3 regions of the Citrobacter freundii complex sp. 2025EL-00176 genome follow, and region 2 is predicted to be linked to each of the others. Evidence: predicted binding sites of a transcription regulator. Region 2 holds the regulator's gene; each other region holds the start of a gene.
The links. Region 2 encodes CRP, which controls carbon source genes, mostly activating them, when cyclic AMP is high. Its sites were predicted from a motif close to ATGTGANNNNNNTCACAT; they were not measured.

Region 1 (5,771 bases), on a different contig from region 2:
CAGCGGCACCAGAATAGACACACCGAATGACGGCAGATTGTTCTGGTCAACCGGGACGTCGGCTTTCATGAATGACGGCGTCGGACGATCGAGGTTGCCGAGGAACTTCGGCAGGATAAGTCCGGCGCAGATCACGCTCGGAATGGTTACCAGAATACCGTAGATGTAGACCATGCCCATGTCAGCGCCGTAGGCGTTAACCAGCGCTACCGGGCCAGGCTGCGGTGGGAACAGGGAGTGAGCGGTGGTGGCGGCGGCAACGGCGGGAATCGCCAGCTTGAGGAACGGGATCTTCGCTTCCGCAGCAATGACGATCACCAGCGGCGCCAGCATAATAAACGCCACTTCATAGAACATCGCCAGGCCGAAGATCAGACCAATAATGATCACCGACAGCTGCACATAGCGCAGGCCGAGGCGCGCCAGCAGCGTATGGGCAATCTGATGCGCCGCCCCGGAATCAACCATCAGCTTACCGATGACCGCCCCGAATACCACGATAATCGCCAGCTCTCCCAGCGTACTGCCGAAACCGGATTTCATGGTGTGCAGCAGCTCCATTAAATCCATACCCGCCAGCATACCGACCGAGAGTGCCGCCAGCAGCAGGGCGACCATCGAGTTTATTTTGAATCTTAGATTAAGTACCAGCATCAGACCGATGCCGAATACGACCCACAGAATATTGAGAACGTGCATAAAACGTCTACCTTCTTTTGGTTGAACCATTATGATTTTGGTTGAGATGTTACATATATTGGTTAACCATTGATGCGATAGATGTCACATTGCGTTACATGTTTACATATTCACCGTGTATTTTTGCGCCATACATAGGATCTCAACGCCTTTCAGTGTGATTTGGTTAACCAATTTTGGCGTTGAGGTTGACATGTAATACCAAAAGGAGGAATTTATGCGCCATATCGTCGAGTCCATAACGTAAACGAGGAATAAAACATGGAACAGACATGGCGCTGGTATGGCCCTAACGATCCGGTCACCTTAGCGGATGTGCGTCAGGCGGGTGCCGCGGGCGTTGTCACCGCCTTGCACCATATCCCGAACGGGGAAGTGTGGACGGTTGATGAGATCCTAAAGCGCAAAGCGATTGTCGAGCAGGCGGGCCTGGTCTGGTCGGTCGTCGAAAGCGTGCCGATCCACGAAGACATTAAAACTCGTTCTGGCAACTATCTGCAGTGGATCGCCAATTACCAGCAGAGCCTGCGTAACCTGGCCCAGTGCGGCATTCGTACCGTGTGCTACAACTTTATGCCGGTTCTCGACTGGACCCGTACCGATCTGGAATACGTACTGCCGGACGGCTCCAAAGCGCTGCGTTTTGACCAGATTGAATTTGCCGCCTTTGAGCTGCATATCCTTAAACGTCCGGGCGCGGAAGCGGACTACACCGCCGAAGAAATTATTCAGGCGAATGAACGCTTCACCACCATGAGCGATGAAGACAAAGCGCGTTTGACCCGCAATATCATCGCCGGTCTGCCGGGCGCGGAAGAAGGCTATACCCTCGATCAGTTCCGTCAGCATCTTGAGCGTTACAAAGATATCGATAAAGCTGCGCTGCGCGAGAATTTTGCTGTCTTCCTGAAAGCGATCATTCCGGTGGCAGAAGAAGTGGGTGTGCGTATGGCGGTCCACCCGGACGATCCGCCGCGCCCGATCCTCGGCCTGCCGCGTATTGTTTCCACCGTGGAAGATATGCAGTGGATGGTGGATACGGTCAGCAGCATGGCGAATGGTTTTACCATGTGCACTGGCTCCTATGGCGTCCGTGCGGACAACGATCTGGTTGACATGATCAAACAGTTTGGTCCGCGCATTTACTTCACCCATCTGCGCTCCACGCTACGTGAAGATAACCCGAAAACCTTCCATGAAGCGGCGCATCTTAACGGCGACGTTGACATGTACGAAGTGGTGAAAGCGATCGTCGAAGAAGAGCAACGTCGTAAAGCCGAGGGCAAAGAAGATCTGATCCCGATGCGACCGGATCACGGTCACCAGATGCTTGACGATCTGAAAAAGAAAACCAACCCAGGCTACTCCGCGATTGGTCGCCTGAAAGGGCTGGCGGAAGTGCGCGGTGTTGAAATGGCTATCCAGCGCGCTTTCTTCAGCCGTTAAAGCAGATTTGCCGGTCACCGGTCTGACCGGCTTTTTCCTTTTCTCTTCCGTTGGTATTCCAACGGCTTCTGGAGTTCACGATGACAACGACAATTGCCAGTAGCAACCTGCCGGTTGCGCGTCCGGCGTGGGACAGTTCTCGCCTGCAATCCCGTATTGTTCACCTGGGATGCGGGGCTTTTCACCGCGCGCATCAGGCGCTGTACACCCACCATCTCTTAGAAACCACCAACAGCGATTGGGGTATCTGTGAAGTTAACCTGATGCCGGGTAACGACTGCGTGCTGATTGAAAACCTACGCAAGCAGCAACTGTTGTATACCGTGGCGGAAAAGGGCGCGGACAACACCGTACTGAAAGTGATTGGCTCAATGAAAGAAGCGCTGCACCCGGATCTTGACGGTTGCGATGGTATTTTACAGGCCATGGCGCGCCCGCAGACGGCGATTGTCTCGCTGACGGTCACGGAAAAAGGGTACTGCACCGATGCTGCCAGCGGTCAGTTAGATCTCAATAACCCACTGATTAAGCACGACCTGGCGAATCCGACTGCGCCGAAATCAGCGATTGGGTACATCGTACAGGCGCTGTATCTGCGTCGCGAGCAGGGGCTGGCGGCCTTTACCGTGATGTCCTGCGATAACGTACGTGAAAATGGTCATGTGGCGAAAGTCGCGGTGCTGGGCCTGGCGCAGGCGCGCGACCCGCAGTTGGCGGAGTGGATTGCAGCTAATGCCACTTTCCCATGCACCATGGTAGACCGCATTGTTCCGGCAGCGACGCCAGAAACGTTGCAGGAAATTGCCGACCAGTTGGGCGTTTACGATCCGTGTGCTATCGCCTGTGAGCCGTTCCGTCAGTGGGTGATTGAAGACAATTTCGTCAACGGTCGTCCGGACTGGGATAAAGTCGGCGCGCAGTTCGTTGCCGATGTGGTGCCGTTTGAAATGATGAAATTGCGTATGCTCAACGGCAGCCACTCTTTCCTCGCGTATCTGGGCTATCTTGGCGGGTATGAAACCATCGCCGATACCATGACGAATCCCGCGTACCGCAAAGCGACGTTTGCACTGATGATGCAGGAACAGGCGCCGACGCTGGCGATGCCGGAAGGCACCGATCTCAACGCCTACGCGACACTGCTGATCGAGCGTTTTAGCAACCCGTCTCTGCGCCACCGCACCTGGCAGATTGCGATGGATGGCAGCCAGAAACTGCCGCAGCGCCTGCTTGATCCGGTACGTTTGCATTTGCAAAACGGCAGCGACTGGCGTCACCTGGCGCTTGGCGTTGCGGGCTGGATGCGTTATACCCACGGCGTGGATGAGCAGGGGCAGGCCATCGATGTAGTTGACCCCATGCTGGCTGAATTCCAGCGTATTAACCAACAGTACCAGGGAGCTGAACGCGTGACGGCGCTGCTGGGGCTGAGCGGGATTTTTGGCCATGATTTGGCGGAAAACGCCGACTTTGTTGAGACGGTTATCGCCATGTATCAACAACTGTGTGAGCTGGGCGCGCGTGAGTGTGTTGCCGCGCTAAGCGCTGACGCTTAATTCCCCGAACTATGACGGGTCAATCAAAATACTGATTTGGTTGACCCGTTTTCTGTTTTTGACTTGCCGCAAATGCTATAGTTCGATACTTGGTCACCGTATCTGATTACACGCTTCTGACGGACATAACACGATGAAATCGAACACTTCTCAACAAAGACCCTACCAGGAAGTGGGTGCCATGATCCGCGATCTGATTGTCCAGACGCCGTACCAGCCCGGTGAGCGTTTGCCGCCGGAGCGTGAAATCGCTGAGATGCTTAATGTCACTCGCACGGTGGTACGTGAAGCATTAATCATGCTGGAAATTAAAGGACTGGTGGACGTGCGTCGCGGTGCCGGAATCTACGTGCTCGACAATGCGGATGCGCAGAGTATCGACAGTCCCGATGCAAATCACTGCAACGATGCCGGTCCGTTTGAACTGCTGCAGGCACGCCAGTTGCTGGAAAGCAACATCGCTGAATTTGCCGCGCTGCAGGCCACTCGCGAAGACATCGTTAAAATGCGTCAGGCGTTGCAACTGGAAGAGCGTGAACTGGCCTCCAGCGAACCGAATGGCTCAGAAAGCGGTGACATGCAGTTTCATCTGGCGATTGCTGAAGCCACGCATAACAGCATGCTGGTGGAGCTGTTTCGCCAGTCATGGCAGTGGCGTGAGAACAACCCGATGTGGATCCAGCTTCATAGCCACCTCGATGATACTCATTACCGTAAAGAGTGGATGGTCGACCACAAGCAGATCCTGGCGGCGTTAATTAAAAAGGACGCCCGCGCGGCCAAGCTGGCAATGTGGCAGCATCTGGAAAACGTCAAACAACGTTTGTTGGAATTTTCAAATGTCGATGATATCGACTTTGATGGCTATCTGTTCGAGTCCTGGCCGCTGGATAAAGTTAACGCCTGATTTTCCTTCTTCAGCCACACGGGCAGCTTCGGTCCGTGTGGTATTTTCCCTCGTGATAATTCCCCTTTTCTCGTACTGAATTTGACGTAAATAATTATGTCTGACATCTCAGCTGAGATTTTTTCGCCGCCCTTACTCGGCGTAAATTGATTTATATCAATTAAAAATAACTTAATTTTGCATGCAAAAAAATGAGTTATTTACCTTATTTTTACCTTTTCGTGCTTATTTTTAGACAAAACAGGCCAGCATTAAGTGAGAATCAAAGTGATTCCCGTAGTGGTTTGGGTAGGACCGCTTTGCATAACAGTACATAAAAACAAGCAGTTTGCGTAAAAGTAGACATTAATAACGGTACGTAACTTATTGGTCGTAATGATGTTTTGATTTGGTGTGCTAAGTTTTGTCAATGCTTCATGCGTTTTAATCAAATGAATAAAAATGGAAATATGTAAAGTTAAAATTACACATTATTCTATAAACAAGTTATCTTTCACTTGAAATAGCGTTCCATTTTACTGTGATTTATTAACAGTTTTATTACGAGTGCGAGTGTTTTTTACCGTTGACATGTTTTTACACTGACTGCATATTTCATCGCCATAAGCGTCTTATTGCGTTCAGGAGATGATGACGATGCCTTCTCGAGATTATCCCGATATCCGAAAAGCCAGGGGTACCCGATCTAAAGATATGGTTCTTTTAAGTGCCCGCGTTGATACTTCTCTGTGGGAATATGTCCGAACGCTGGCATTTGAAACGCGAAAAAGTAAACAAGATATTATCGCTGAGGCGTTAATGCTACATCGTTCTATTAACCAGCGCGAGAATCAAGAGTAAACCTGGTTGACCTTATTCCAGATTTTAAATGAAATCTGAGTAGTGAATTATTTATTGCCACTTCATTATTGCCTTTATTGGTGTGTTATTGATTTCTCCCCTTGGTATTCAGGGGGCTTTTTTATGAGGACTTTCTGCCTTCATAACAAAGTTGATAGCAAAATTCACAATTAAAAGTGAGTAAAAATATGAAAAAGTCAGCAGTGGTATTAGCAGTGATGGCATTAGGCATCACTTCCGCTCAGGCAGCGGAAATTTATAATAAAGATGGCAACAAACTTGATTTGTACGGCAAAGTGAAAGCAGTCCACTCCTGGACTGAC
Region 2 (5,771 bases):
TCGAGGAAGGGATGCAGCGTTTTGCGCAGGCGGTGGCGAAGGTGGTGGGCTGATTGCCTGATTGCCTGATTGCCGGATGGGTAAGGTGTGATTCGTAGGCCGGATAAGCGTAGCGCATCCGGCAGTCGATCTTAACCTTTCATATCCCGCAGTCGGCGGCTCAGCCAGATGCCGTGGTGTGGTCGTTGACGCCATGCGACCGACGAAATGGTGTGCATGGTGTTCAGATGACCCAATATCCTTTGCAGATGCTGCTCCAGGGTGCTTAACGGGCCGTGGGACAGCATCTCTGGCGCTTCGAGAATATTCACATCACCCGAGCTTCCCGGTCCGTCATACTCCAGCCGCTGCTGACAGCGCTGAAGCGCAATTTCGCAGGATTCCAGATACCGCTGTGCCAAATCCGGCGTCAGCATCGTATGTTCCCTTGCCAGCGTGGTCATCGCGTTGATGTGTTCAACGATGAACTGGCTGTGCGTGACCCACAGTTTCATATCCGCCAGATAGTGCGAGTTGAATCCTGGCTCCTGCATTGCCTGATTCAGTGAGTTAAACAGCGTGTTATGCGCCTGATTGACCCGCATGCGTTGATACGCCAGCGGCGTGGCCTGCGGATCGTTGCTGAGGATCAGGCGAATGGCCTCCTGATCGGCTTCTAACGCATCGTGGGCGTTCTTACGCAACAGGCCGCTCTGCCACTGCGGCCACAGCCAGAGCGTGCCGCCGAAGGCGATTAAGCAGCCAATCACCGTGTCGACAAACCGCGGCACGATAAATTGCTCTCCGTTCAGCGTCAGCAACTGCAGGGTGTATACCGCCGTAACCGTAAAGCCAACGGTGGCCCAGCCGTAGTTTTTGCGAATGATCAGATAGCTGCCTAACGTTATCAGCAACATGCCCGCCAGCGTGAAACCTTCCTGAATATGAAAGTGCAATGTGACGCCCGCAATCACCAGTCCGACGAGTGTACCCACCGAGCGATGCAAAATACGCACCCGGGTCGCCCCATAGCCATTTTGCGTGACGAACAGGATGGTCATCAAAATCCAGTAAGGTTTAGGCAGATGTAAGGCGCTGCCCATCAGGCTGGCGATACTCAGCATGACGCTAATGCGTCCAGCGTTACGCAGCGCCGGGGATTTCAACGACAGATAGTTTTTCAGCGCCGGGATCAACGGCAACCGCCGCTGTTTGTCCGCCATTAAATCACGGGCATACAGCGGGCGCTGGGTCCGTAGCACACGGGCAATACGGCTGAAGTGCCAGTAGCAAAACTGTCCTACCGGATTGTCCGGATGCTGGTTGGCGATTTTCTCCAGAGAGCCAATCTGCTTTTCCATGGAGAAACGGGTCGGCAAGCGGTGATACAAGATATCATCGGCCAGTACGCGCAGGCGGGCGGCAACGGTGCGCGCGTTCCAGCGAATCACCTGTTCCGCGTGGCTTCGCTCAACCAGTTTTTGCACCTCTTCCGGCTGATGCAGGCTCACCGAAATATGCTCCTGCAAATCGAGCGCTTCCTGAAAGGCACGCAACAGCCGTTTGTATTCATTATTGTGATGCGCCGACAGCATATGCATTTGCTGGTAGCACTGGGTAATCAGATCCACCGCTTTTTGTTGACGAACCAGCAACGGAGGCAGCGCTTTTTCTGGATCGGCATGCTGGGTCAGCAGACTGTACTTGGCCTCACAGTAATCGGCTAATTCGCGGTACAACAGGCTGAGCGATTCGCGCAGCGGCTGCTCACGCCACATCCAGAACCAGAACCAGTTGAACAGACCGTACCACAACGTACCCAGTGCATAGATCAGCAATGGCTCCCAGACGGGCATGTTCCCGGCAAGGCTTAGCGTGAAAATTGCCGCGATGAGTGAGGCTGGCAGCAGTCGCGCATGCAGCGGGCTTAGCTCGGCGGTTACGCCAAGAATCAGCGTCAGGCCGGTGAGGATGAGCGGCAGCGGTATAGCTTGCGCCAGCAGTAACTGCATGATCAGGCTGCAACCGGCAAACAGCGACGCGCCAATAACTAAACGTTTGAAAAAACGTTTATGCGGGGTATCAAGACCGGCAATATTGCAACAAGCAGGTACGAGGGAAAACAGAAGCCCCAGATGAAGCTGACCAATGATAAGACCGACAGCCACAGGTAAACACAGCACCAGGGTCTGTCGTAGTGCGTAGTTGATCTCGGGGTGATAAATCAGTCTTCGCCACATCGGAGCAAACAAAAATGGCGCGCTACCGGGTAGCGCGCCATTTCGACGGGATTAACGCGTGCCGTAAACGACAATGGTCTTACCGTGAGCGGAGATCAGGTTCTGATCTTCCAGCATCTTCAGAATACGACCAACGGTCTCACGGGAGCAGCCAACGATCTGGCCGATTTCCTGACGGGTGATTTTAATCTGCATACCGTCCGGGTGAGTCATCGCGTCAGGCTGTTTTGCCAGATTCAGCAGAGTCTGGGCAATACGACCGGTGACGTCGAGGAAGGCAAGGTTGCCTACTTTTTCAGACGTGACCTGCAGGCGACGAGCCATCTGAGAAGACAGGCGCATCAGAATATCCGGGTTGACCTGGATTAATTGGCGAAATTTTTTGTAGGAAATTTCAGCGACTTCACATGCGGTTTTGGCCCGTACCCAAGCGCTACGTTCCTGGCCTTCTTCAAAGAGGCCTAATTCACCAATAAAATCGCCCTGATTCAGATAAGAAAGGATCATTTCTTTCCCTTCTTCATCTTTGATCAGCACTGCCACTGAGCCTTTAACGATGTAATACAACGTTTCCGCTTTTTCACCCTGGTGAATCAGCGTGCTCTTCGATGGGTACTTATGAATATGGCAATGAGACAAGAACCATTCGAGAGTCGGGTCTGTTTGCGGTTTGCCAAGCACCATGCGCGGTTATCCTCTGTTATAAGCTGTCTCCAGAGCCAGAAAACGACGCTGCCTCTGGGTTTGCAAAAATGTGCTTCCCGCTACCTGGGAAGGGGGCTACTAAAAATAGACTGCAGCCTGTAATGTGATGTCCTCTGCATACATGCAGTACGTCAATGTATTACTGTAGCATCCTGACTGTTTTAGCATAGCTTTCGCCGTGTGTCTCCTGGTGTCTCGCTTCAGCATGACGCAGGTCGCCTTCCGTTGCGAGAATTGTTATGTACGCGTAATCTGTCAGGAAAATTGAAACATTGGAGTTACGAAATATGCAAGCGCGTGTAAAGTGGGTTGAGGGGTTAACCTTCCTCGGAGAGTCCGCCTCTGGCCACCAAATTTTGATGGACGGTAACTCCGGTGATAAAGCGCCGAGCCCGATGGAAATGGTATTAATGGCCGCGGGTGGTTGTAGCGCGATCGATGTGGTGTCGATCCTGCAAAAGGGACGTCAGGATGTGACCAACTGCGAAGTGAAACTCACCTCTGAGCGCCGTGAAGAAGCGCCGCGTTTGTTTACCCACATCAATCTGCATTTCATCGTCACCGGCCACGATCTGAAAGATGCGTCGGTCTCCCGTGCCGTCGATCTCTCGGCGGAAAAATATTGTTCTGTGGCATTGATGCTGGAAAAAGCGGTGAATATTACCCACTCCTATGAAGTGGTTGCTGCGTAACACATGACGCCGGATGGCGGCGTGGCCTTATCCGGCCTACAGAACGATACTGATTTGTAGGCCCGATAAGCGTAGCGCCATCGGGCACATCCCATACATCACTCTATCTTTTTGCCTTCCATCAGACGCTGGACCAGCGGCAGCATAATCAATTCCATCGCCAGACCCATTTTGCCGCCAGGCACGACTAATGTATTGATGTGGGAAATGAATGAGCCTTGCAGCATGGCCAGAAGCCACGGAAAGTCGATCCCTTCCAGATTGCGAAAATGAATCACCACAAAGCTTTCGTCCAGCGACGGAATACTCTTGGCTGCAAAAGGGTTTGAGGTATCGACGGTGGGCACGCGCTGAAAGTTAATGTGCGTACGGGAAAACTGCGGCGTGATGTAATTGATGTAATCGTCCATTGAGCGCACAACCGAGTCCATCACCGCTTCACGCGAGTGTCCACGCTCGCTGGTATCGCGGGTCAGCTTCTGGATCCATTCCAGGTTAACGATCGGCACCACGCCGACCAGAAGATCGACATGCCGGGCCACATTTTGCTGTGGAGTGACGACGCCGCCGTGTAGCCCTTCATAGAACAGGACATCCGTCGGTTCAGGCAATGGCTGCCAGGGGGTAAACGTCCCCGGAACCTGGTTCCACGGTACGGCTTCATCGTAGGTATGCAGATATTTGCGCGACTGACCTGTTCCCGTCTGGCCGTATTCAATGAAGGTTTGTTCCAGCAGACCAAAGTCATTGGCTTCAGGACCGAAATAGCTGATATGCCGCCCGGCATCGCGCGCTTTGCGAATCGCCATGTCCATTTCCGGACGGGTATAGCGATGAAAACTGTCACCTTCCACCTCGGCGGCGCGCAGATTTAACTGCGCGAAAATTTTACGAAACGCGAGGCTGGTGGTGGTGGTCCCCGCGCCGCTGGATCCTGTTACCGCAATCACCGGATGTTTGGCAGACATAACAACTCCATGAATTGGTTGATTTTTTATTATAGTCGGCCGTCGGCTACGGATTACTCGTGAATCTGCTTCCTCGGCATGATGTTGACCGTTTCATGCAGTTCGGACCACACCAGCACGGCTTCACCTGATTGTAGTTGGCGTTTGACGTCGGCGACTTTTTGTTCGAGCGAGCGTTCATGTTCACCATAATCGGTGCCTTCGCGCAAGACAAAGCTTTCAATCAGATTGTCCAGCGCGTCCGGGGAGATGTCTTGCCAGGGGATAATCATGATGACGCCTCCAGATACGTTGTCAGCCAGTCGGGAATTCTGGATTCCAGCCACATCTCAGGGCGGCGCAGCGTGCCGCCAATAAAGCCGACGTGTCCGCCGTGTTCAGTCAACTGATACTCCACCTGTGAGGGCAGGTTTTCCGGTTCAGGGATCACGTGATGATCCATAAACGGATCGTCCTTGGCATGGATAATCAGCGTCGGTTTGGCGATCTGATTAAGCAATGGCATGGCGCTACACTGGCGATAATAGTCTATAGCATCGGCAAAACCGTGGATTTTGGCGGTGATCAGATCGTCAAAATCACGAATGCGACGCAGGGATTTCAACTGGGTCAGACTCACCGGCAGCGAACCCGGGTAGGCCTGTAGCTTACGCGAGGCGTTAGCTTTCAACAGATTGAGCAGATAGCGCTGGTAGACGCGTGAGAACCCCTTCTCCATATGGTAACTACAGGCTTCCAGCACGAAAGGCGCAGAGACAATAACCGCTGCATCAATGGGAATGTCGTTGCCTTCTTTGGCCAGCAGGCAGGCCAGCATGTTCCCGCCGAGTGAATAGCCTACCGCCGCGGTCGGCACACGACCAAACTCACGCTCCAGCCAATGTAAAAACCAGGTGCCATCTTCTGTTTCACCAGAATGATAAATACGGTTGAGACGATTTGGCTCGCCGCTGCAGCCGCGAAAATGCATCACCACGCCCAGCCAGCCGCGCTTTTGCGCTGCTTCAATCAGGCCATGTGCGTACGGGCTGTTCAGACTGCCTTCCAGACCGTGAAAAACCACCAGGCGCGGTTTGTGCTTCGCCTGTTGCGGATCTTCACTCCACGCCAGATCGACAAAGTCACCGTCGGGTAATTCCAGACGCTGCCAGTGGGCGTCGAACTTCACCTTACGGCGAATTAAACGC
Region 3 (5,771 bases), on a different contig from region 2:
GTGTATACCCTGAAAGCAAGCCTTGACGGTATACCGGATGAATTTCAGTACCGGCTGTCGCATCGTATCCGGCGCATAGATCCAGAAGGTTTGACCGAAGCCCCTTACCAGCAGATCGCCAAAGCGGTGAAAGCTCCGCGGGAACGCCTGAAGCTGGCGCTCGAATCAGGACTTGATGTCACGGCGTTGGACGGGCTTTTCTGGTTTGGCAGCCAGCGTATAGCAGCTGACGTACTGAGGTTGAGAAAATCAGGGATGCGGGTAGCGACGGGTCAGACAATGGTATCTGATAATCTCACTGCAACGGTGAGGCCTGTACCGTTTTATCGCCTGGCTCAGGGCTGAGCAGACGTGGCCTTTTCCTGCCGTTTTAGGTCACAAAATAAAGAGTTTTTAGCAGGGACATAAGCGCTCAGATTGTCCCCTGCAGGAATCGAACCTGCAACTAGCCCTTAGGAGGGGCTCGTTATATCCATTTAACTAAGGGGACGAAGCGGCACGAGTATAGCGTTTTTTACCCTCAACGGTAAATCTCAAGCCGCCTGACTGCTCAAACAGTCACCATTCAAGCCTGTTTTTTCTGGTTTTTCTGCTTTTGCTCGTCGCGTTTGGCTTGCAGCATGGCTTCTTCCTTGCGTTTGTTGCTCATATCATTGCGGATCTGCGCGTGGCTCATCAGCGCAAAGATAAACGTACCGCCGCAGATATTCCCGGCGAGTGTCGGTAACGCAAAGGGCCAGAGGAAATCACTCCAGTGCAGCGTACCATTAAAGACCAGATAGAGAATTTCCACCGAGCCGACGACGATATGCGTGGTATCGCCTAGAGCAATCAGCCAGGTCATCAGAATAATGACTACAATCTTCGCCGCACCAGCCGCAGGGAACATCCAGACCATTGTGGCAATCAGCCAGCCAGAAATAATCGCGTTAGAAAACATCTCTGTTGGGCTGTTTTTCATCACGTCCATACCGATTTTGACCAAGGCGTCGCGGGTCTCTTCATCAAAAATCGGCATATATTCAAAGGCCCATGCCGCAATGCCGGTGCCGATAATGTTGCCCAGTAAAACCACCCCCCACAGGCGCATTAGCAGGCCAAAATTGCCGAGGGTGGGGTTTTGCATAACTGGAAGTACGGCAGTGACGGTATTTTCGGTAAAAAGTTGTTGGCGGGCCATGATGACGATGATAAACCCGAAGGTATAACCCAGGTTCTCGAGTAAAAATCCGCCTGGCACGCCTTCTAACTGCACGTGAAAAATCCCTTTTGCCAGTAACGAGGCGCCCATCGACAGCCCGGCAGCGATGGCCGACCACAGCAGCGCCATCGCATCACGTTCCATCTCTTTCTCCCCATCCTGGCGGATATGTTCATGGATCGCCATCGCCCGGGAGGGGAGTCTGTCCTCATCGACCTCTATCTTTTTACCTTCTAGCTTTTCATCACTTTCGACCTGGATTTCGTCGCTGTGTCGATCAATTTTTTCGTTCTCAATATCATTCATAGCCGAATCCTGAATAAGCACGTATTGCTAAAGCGTAGCGGTTTTTATCCGAAAATCAGCGGGAGAAAGTCTGAGATAGCAAAAATGGTAACGTTTGTTTTTATCGGGTTAGCTAAAATAGAACCGCCGCGTAGTGCGCATAACCAGGCTATGATCAAATCAGTAAGACCGGGTATATAGACATCGTTTGACGTGCTGTTACAATCGCTCACATCTTAACAGGCGGATACGTCATCGTTCCGTCATGGATGGCAATCAGCGATAGCCATATTACACAGGGAGACACTTATGAAGCTTCGCCTGTCGGCGCTTGCGCTGGGAACCACACTTTTGGTGGGGTGTGCGAGCTCCGGTACTGAACAGCAGGGGCGTTCGGATCCATTTGAAGGGTTCAACCGCACCATGTACAACTTTAACTTTAATGTTTTAGATCCCTATGTTGTTCGACCGGTAGCCGTAGCCTGGCGTGATTATGTCCCGCAGCCGGCGCGTAATGGTTTGAGTAACTTTACGGGCAACCTTGAAGAGCCGGCCGTCATGGTCAACTATTTCCTGCAAGGCGATCCTTATCAGGGGATGGTGCATTTTACCCGTTTCTTCCTGAACACCTTGTTGGGGATGGGCGGCTTTATCGATGTGGCGGGTATGGCGAATCCGAAGCTACAGCGCGTTGAACCACACCGCTTTGGCAGTACGTTAGGCCACTATGACGTGGGTTACGGACCGTATATGCAGCTTCCGTTCTACGGTAGCTTCACGCTGCGCGATGATGGTGGCGATATGGTGGATACGCTGTATCCGGTACTGTCCTGGCTGACCTGGCCGTTGTCGATAGGTAAATGGACCGTTGAAGGGATTGAAACCCGCGCACAGCTACTTGATTCCGACGGTCTGCTGCGTCAGTCTTCCGACCCTTACATCATGGTACGTGAAGCCTACTTCCAGCGTCATGACTTCATCGCGAACGGCGGGAAACTTAAACCAGAAGAAAACCCGAACGCGAAAGCCATTCAGGATGATTTAAAAGATATCGATTCTGAGTAAGGAATTGAGGCAAATAAAAAGGTGAGCTAAAAAAGCTCACCTTTTTTACGTCGGAAGAAAATCAGAATGCGTAGTTGAAGTTGGTACCGAACAGCCAGGCTTTACCTTCAGAGTCGAAAGTATACGGGCCTTCTTTGACGGTCACTTTCTGTCCGTGCATATAAGAAACACCAACATCAATAGATGCGTCATCATTGAATGCGTAAGTCGTACCCGCACTCAGCCACAGGCGGTCCTGGTCTGGAATGGAGATGGAACGCTTGCTCGCAGGAACCGGGCTGTCGTCATAGGCGATACCGGTACGGAAGGTCCAGCTTTTATCCATATAGTAGGTTGTACCCAACGCCAGACGGTAAGAATCCCGGAAACCTTCTTCTTTATAGAACAGGGTTTGTCCGTTAGTACCGGTCGCTTTTAACTCCTGGAACTGGCTCCAACTGGTGTAAGCGATACTGTAGTGGATTGCCCACTGCGGAGCTACGCGGTTGTAACCCGACAGTTCCCACATTTCCGGCAGGTTAAGCGTCAAAGAACCCGGGACGGTTGCATTGGTTGTTCCCCATGGGAATGCGGTGCCTGCGCCAGGTAACGCATTGGCCTGGGAACGAATACCGCTTTTGTAATCGCCATCGAAGTCGATTTTAACTTCAGAGCGGTACGTTAAGCCGTAACGGTTATTTTTATCCAGCTCGTACAAAATACCGGCGTTCCAACCGTAGCCCCATTCGTCACCCTTCAGGCTGGCAATTTTGTTGCTGACTTTCGGTAATCCCGCAGTCATTTCACCGGAATAACGCTCAATTTTTGCATCGGCGTAGACGGCATTAAAACCAACACCAAAGCTCCAACTGTCATTCAGACGGTAGGCACCGCTCAGGTTAAGGTTGACCGTTTTAAGGTCAGTCTTCCCACCGTATTCACCGACGATATAACTGTCATTAAATTCGGTCGCCAGACCATAGTTTGAGGTGACAGATGCCCCCCAACCAAACTGTTCGTTGATAGGCATCACGAAATGAGCGTTGGGAACCCACGCCGTAGGGGCGATGTTATCTGCGTCGGTGCTACGTCCGGTGAATGGCGATTTACCGGAAATATTCACGTCTGGATCGATATACACCGCGCCCGCTGAAAAAGTGGGGCGATCGAACATCATAATCAGTGCCGGGTTACGACTGGCGTTACCTGCATCATCTGCAATAGCGCCTTCACCCGAATATGCCCGGCCAAGGCCAGAGGAAGAAAATTCGTTTAACTGAAAGCCTGCAGACCAGGCCTGTGTGGAGATAATTGCCACTGCGACTGCGAGAGCAGACTTTGTAAACAGGGTTTTCTGGCTCATGACCATAACCTCATAGATTTATTTTTATACAAACAATGTTACATACCGTAACAGGAGCGCGAAGTGTAGGGTCTGAGGTACGACATAGAAATCAGACCAGTGCCGAGAGTATAGGTCTGACCAGCTGAAATGTTGCAAGTATGTTTATAAATATTTTCAATTCTGATCTCGGAAACGCGATCCAGCTGGCAAAATTGCGGGTATGCGCACTCACCTGTTTGGGTGATTTTTGTTTTAGATCATTTTTAAGTGTGATTTCGGTCACTTATCGCATTTCATACAATTAACGACTGGAGAGGCGAATGAGGGGAGCGTAAAATATCCCCATCGTTTATCTGGCACCTCAGGTGCGAATACAGAGGAAATCTACAATGAGTAAATGCAGTGCTGATGAAACCCCGGTTTGCTGCTGTATGGATGTTGGCACCATCATGGACAACTCCGATTGCACCGCGTCATACAGCCGTGTGTTCGCGAATCGCGCAGAGGCAGAAGAAACGCTGGCCGCTCTGACTGAAAAGGCGCGTGGTGTGGAATCTGAGCCTTGCCAAATCACCTCTACCTTCACCGAAGAGTCAGAAGGTGTGCGTCTGGATATTGACTTTGTTTTTGCTTGTGAAGCTGAAACGCTGATTTTCCAGCTGGGCCTGCGTTAATCCCTTCTATTTATGCCCTTGCTACCTGTTAGCAAGGGCATTTTCGTAACAGTCAGTGATTATTCACTGTGTCTTAGCTCCCACTTTCTTTTCTCTCCGCTTGGCTAAATGTAAAAAATTGGTTAAGACTGTGATCAGGTCAGACCACTTATTTTTATTTTTACAGGGGAGTGTTATGAGTCAGGCTTTACCGCTGGTTACCCGCCAGGGCGATCGCATCGCCATCGTAAGCGGATTGCGTACGCCATTTGCCCGTCAGGCAACCGCATTTCATGGCATTCCCGCTGTAGATTTAGGGAAAATGGTTGTTGGTGAACTGCTGGCGCGTAGCGAAATACCCGCTGATGTGATCGAGCAACTGGTCTTTGGCCAGGTGGTACAAATGCCAGAAGCCCCCAATATTGCTCGTGAAATCGTGCTGGGAACTGGTATGAATGTGCACACGGATGCCTACAGCGTAAGCCGAGCTTGCGCTACCAGCTTCCAGGCTGTGGCGAATGTCGCGGAAAGCCTGATGGCGGGGACGATTCGTGCCGGAATTGCCGGCGGGGCGGACTCGTCGTCAGTTCTGCCGATAGGCGTCAGCAAAAAACTGGCGCGCGTGCTGGTGGATGTCAATAAAGCCCGCACGACAGGGCAACGCCTGAAACTGTTTTCCCGGCTGCGTTTACGTGACCTGATGCCTGTGCCGCCAGCCGTCGCTGAATATTCCACCGGCTTACGCATGGGGGATACGGCCGAGCAAATGGCGAAAACTTATGGCATTACTCGCGAGCAGCAGGACGCCCTGGCGCATCGTTCTCATCAACGTGCCGCTCAGGCATGGGCTGAAGGAAAGCTTGCCGATGAGGTGATGACCACCTACGCGCCACCGTTTAAAGATCCTCTTTCCGAAGATAACAACATTCGCGGCAACTCTACGCTGGCTGATTACGCCAAACTGCGTCCGGCGTTTGACAGAAAGCACGGCACCGTCACTGCGGCAAACAGTACCCCGCTGACGGACGGCGCAGCCGCCGTGATATTGATGACGGAATCGCGTGCTAAAGAGCTGGGGCTGGTGCCGCTAGGGTACTTACGCAGTTATGCTTTCACCGCAATTGATGTCTGGCAGGACATGCTGCTCGGTCCGGCGTGGTCAACGCCTCTTGCGCTGGAAAGAGCGGGCCTGACGATGGCGGATTTAACCTTGATCGATATGCATGAAGCCTTTGCCGCGCAA

Region 1: a site for CRP is predicted at 772-789, ahead of uxuA (mannonate dehydratase). Genes of this name have one in related genera too.
Region 3: a site for CRP is predicted at 4,143-4,160, ahead of ACVXHP_RS21005 (YfcZ/YiiS family protein). Genes of this name have one in related genera too.

The regions. Positions count from the first base shown of each region.
Region 1 covers NZ_JBRYHT010000007.1:171,657-177,427, forward strand. The annotation lists gene gntP (gluconate permease GntP) at 1-699, opposite strand, end outside; gene uxuA (mannonate dehydratase) at 961-2,145, shown strand; gene ACVXHP_RS15380 (fructuronate reductase) at 2,226-3,701, shown strand; gene uxuR (Uxu operon transcriptional regulator) at 3,835-4,608, shown strand; gene ACVXHP_RS15390 (hypothetical protein) at 5,245-5,448, shown strand; gene ACVXHP_RS15395 (porin) at 5,637-5,771, shown strand, end outside.
Region 2 covers NZ_JBRYHT010000008.1:63,155-68,925, reverse strand. The annotation lists gene argD (bifunctional acetylornithine/succinyldiaminopimelate transaminase) at 1-53, shown strand, start outside; gene ACVXHP_RS16095 (YccS/YhfK family putative transporter) at 132-2,219, opposite strand; gene crp (cAMP-activated global transcriptional regulator CRP) at 2,271-2,903, opposite strand; gene ACVXHP_RS16085 (OsmC family protein) at 3,212-3,616, shown strand; gene ACVXHP_RS16080 (phosphoribulokinase) at 3,715-4,584, opposite strand; gene ACVXHP_RS16075 (YheU family protein) at 4,638-4,856, opposite strand; partial or broken gene ACVXHP_RS16070 (hydrolase) at 4,853-5,771, opposite strand, start outside.
Region 3 covers NZ_JBRYHT010000015.1:51,549-57,319, reverse strand. The annotation lists gene ACVXHP_RS21030 (DNA-binding protein) at 1-345, shown strand, start outside; tRNA gene ACVXHP_RS21025 (tRNA-Arg) at 419-490, opposite strand; gene ACVXHP_RS21020 (formate/nitrite transporter family protein) at 566-1,507, opposite strand; gene mlaA (phospholipid-binding lipoprotein MlaA) at 1,796-2,551, shown strand; gene fadL (long-chain fatty acid transporter FadL) at 2,613-3,893, opposite strand; gene ACVXHP_RS21005 (YfcZ/YiiS family protein) at 4,265-4,549, shown strand; gene fadI (acetyl-CoA C-acyltransferase FadI) at 4,725-5,771, shown strand, end outside.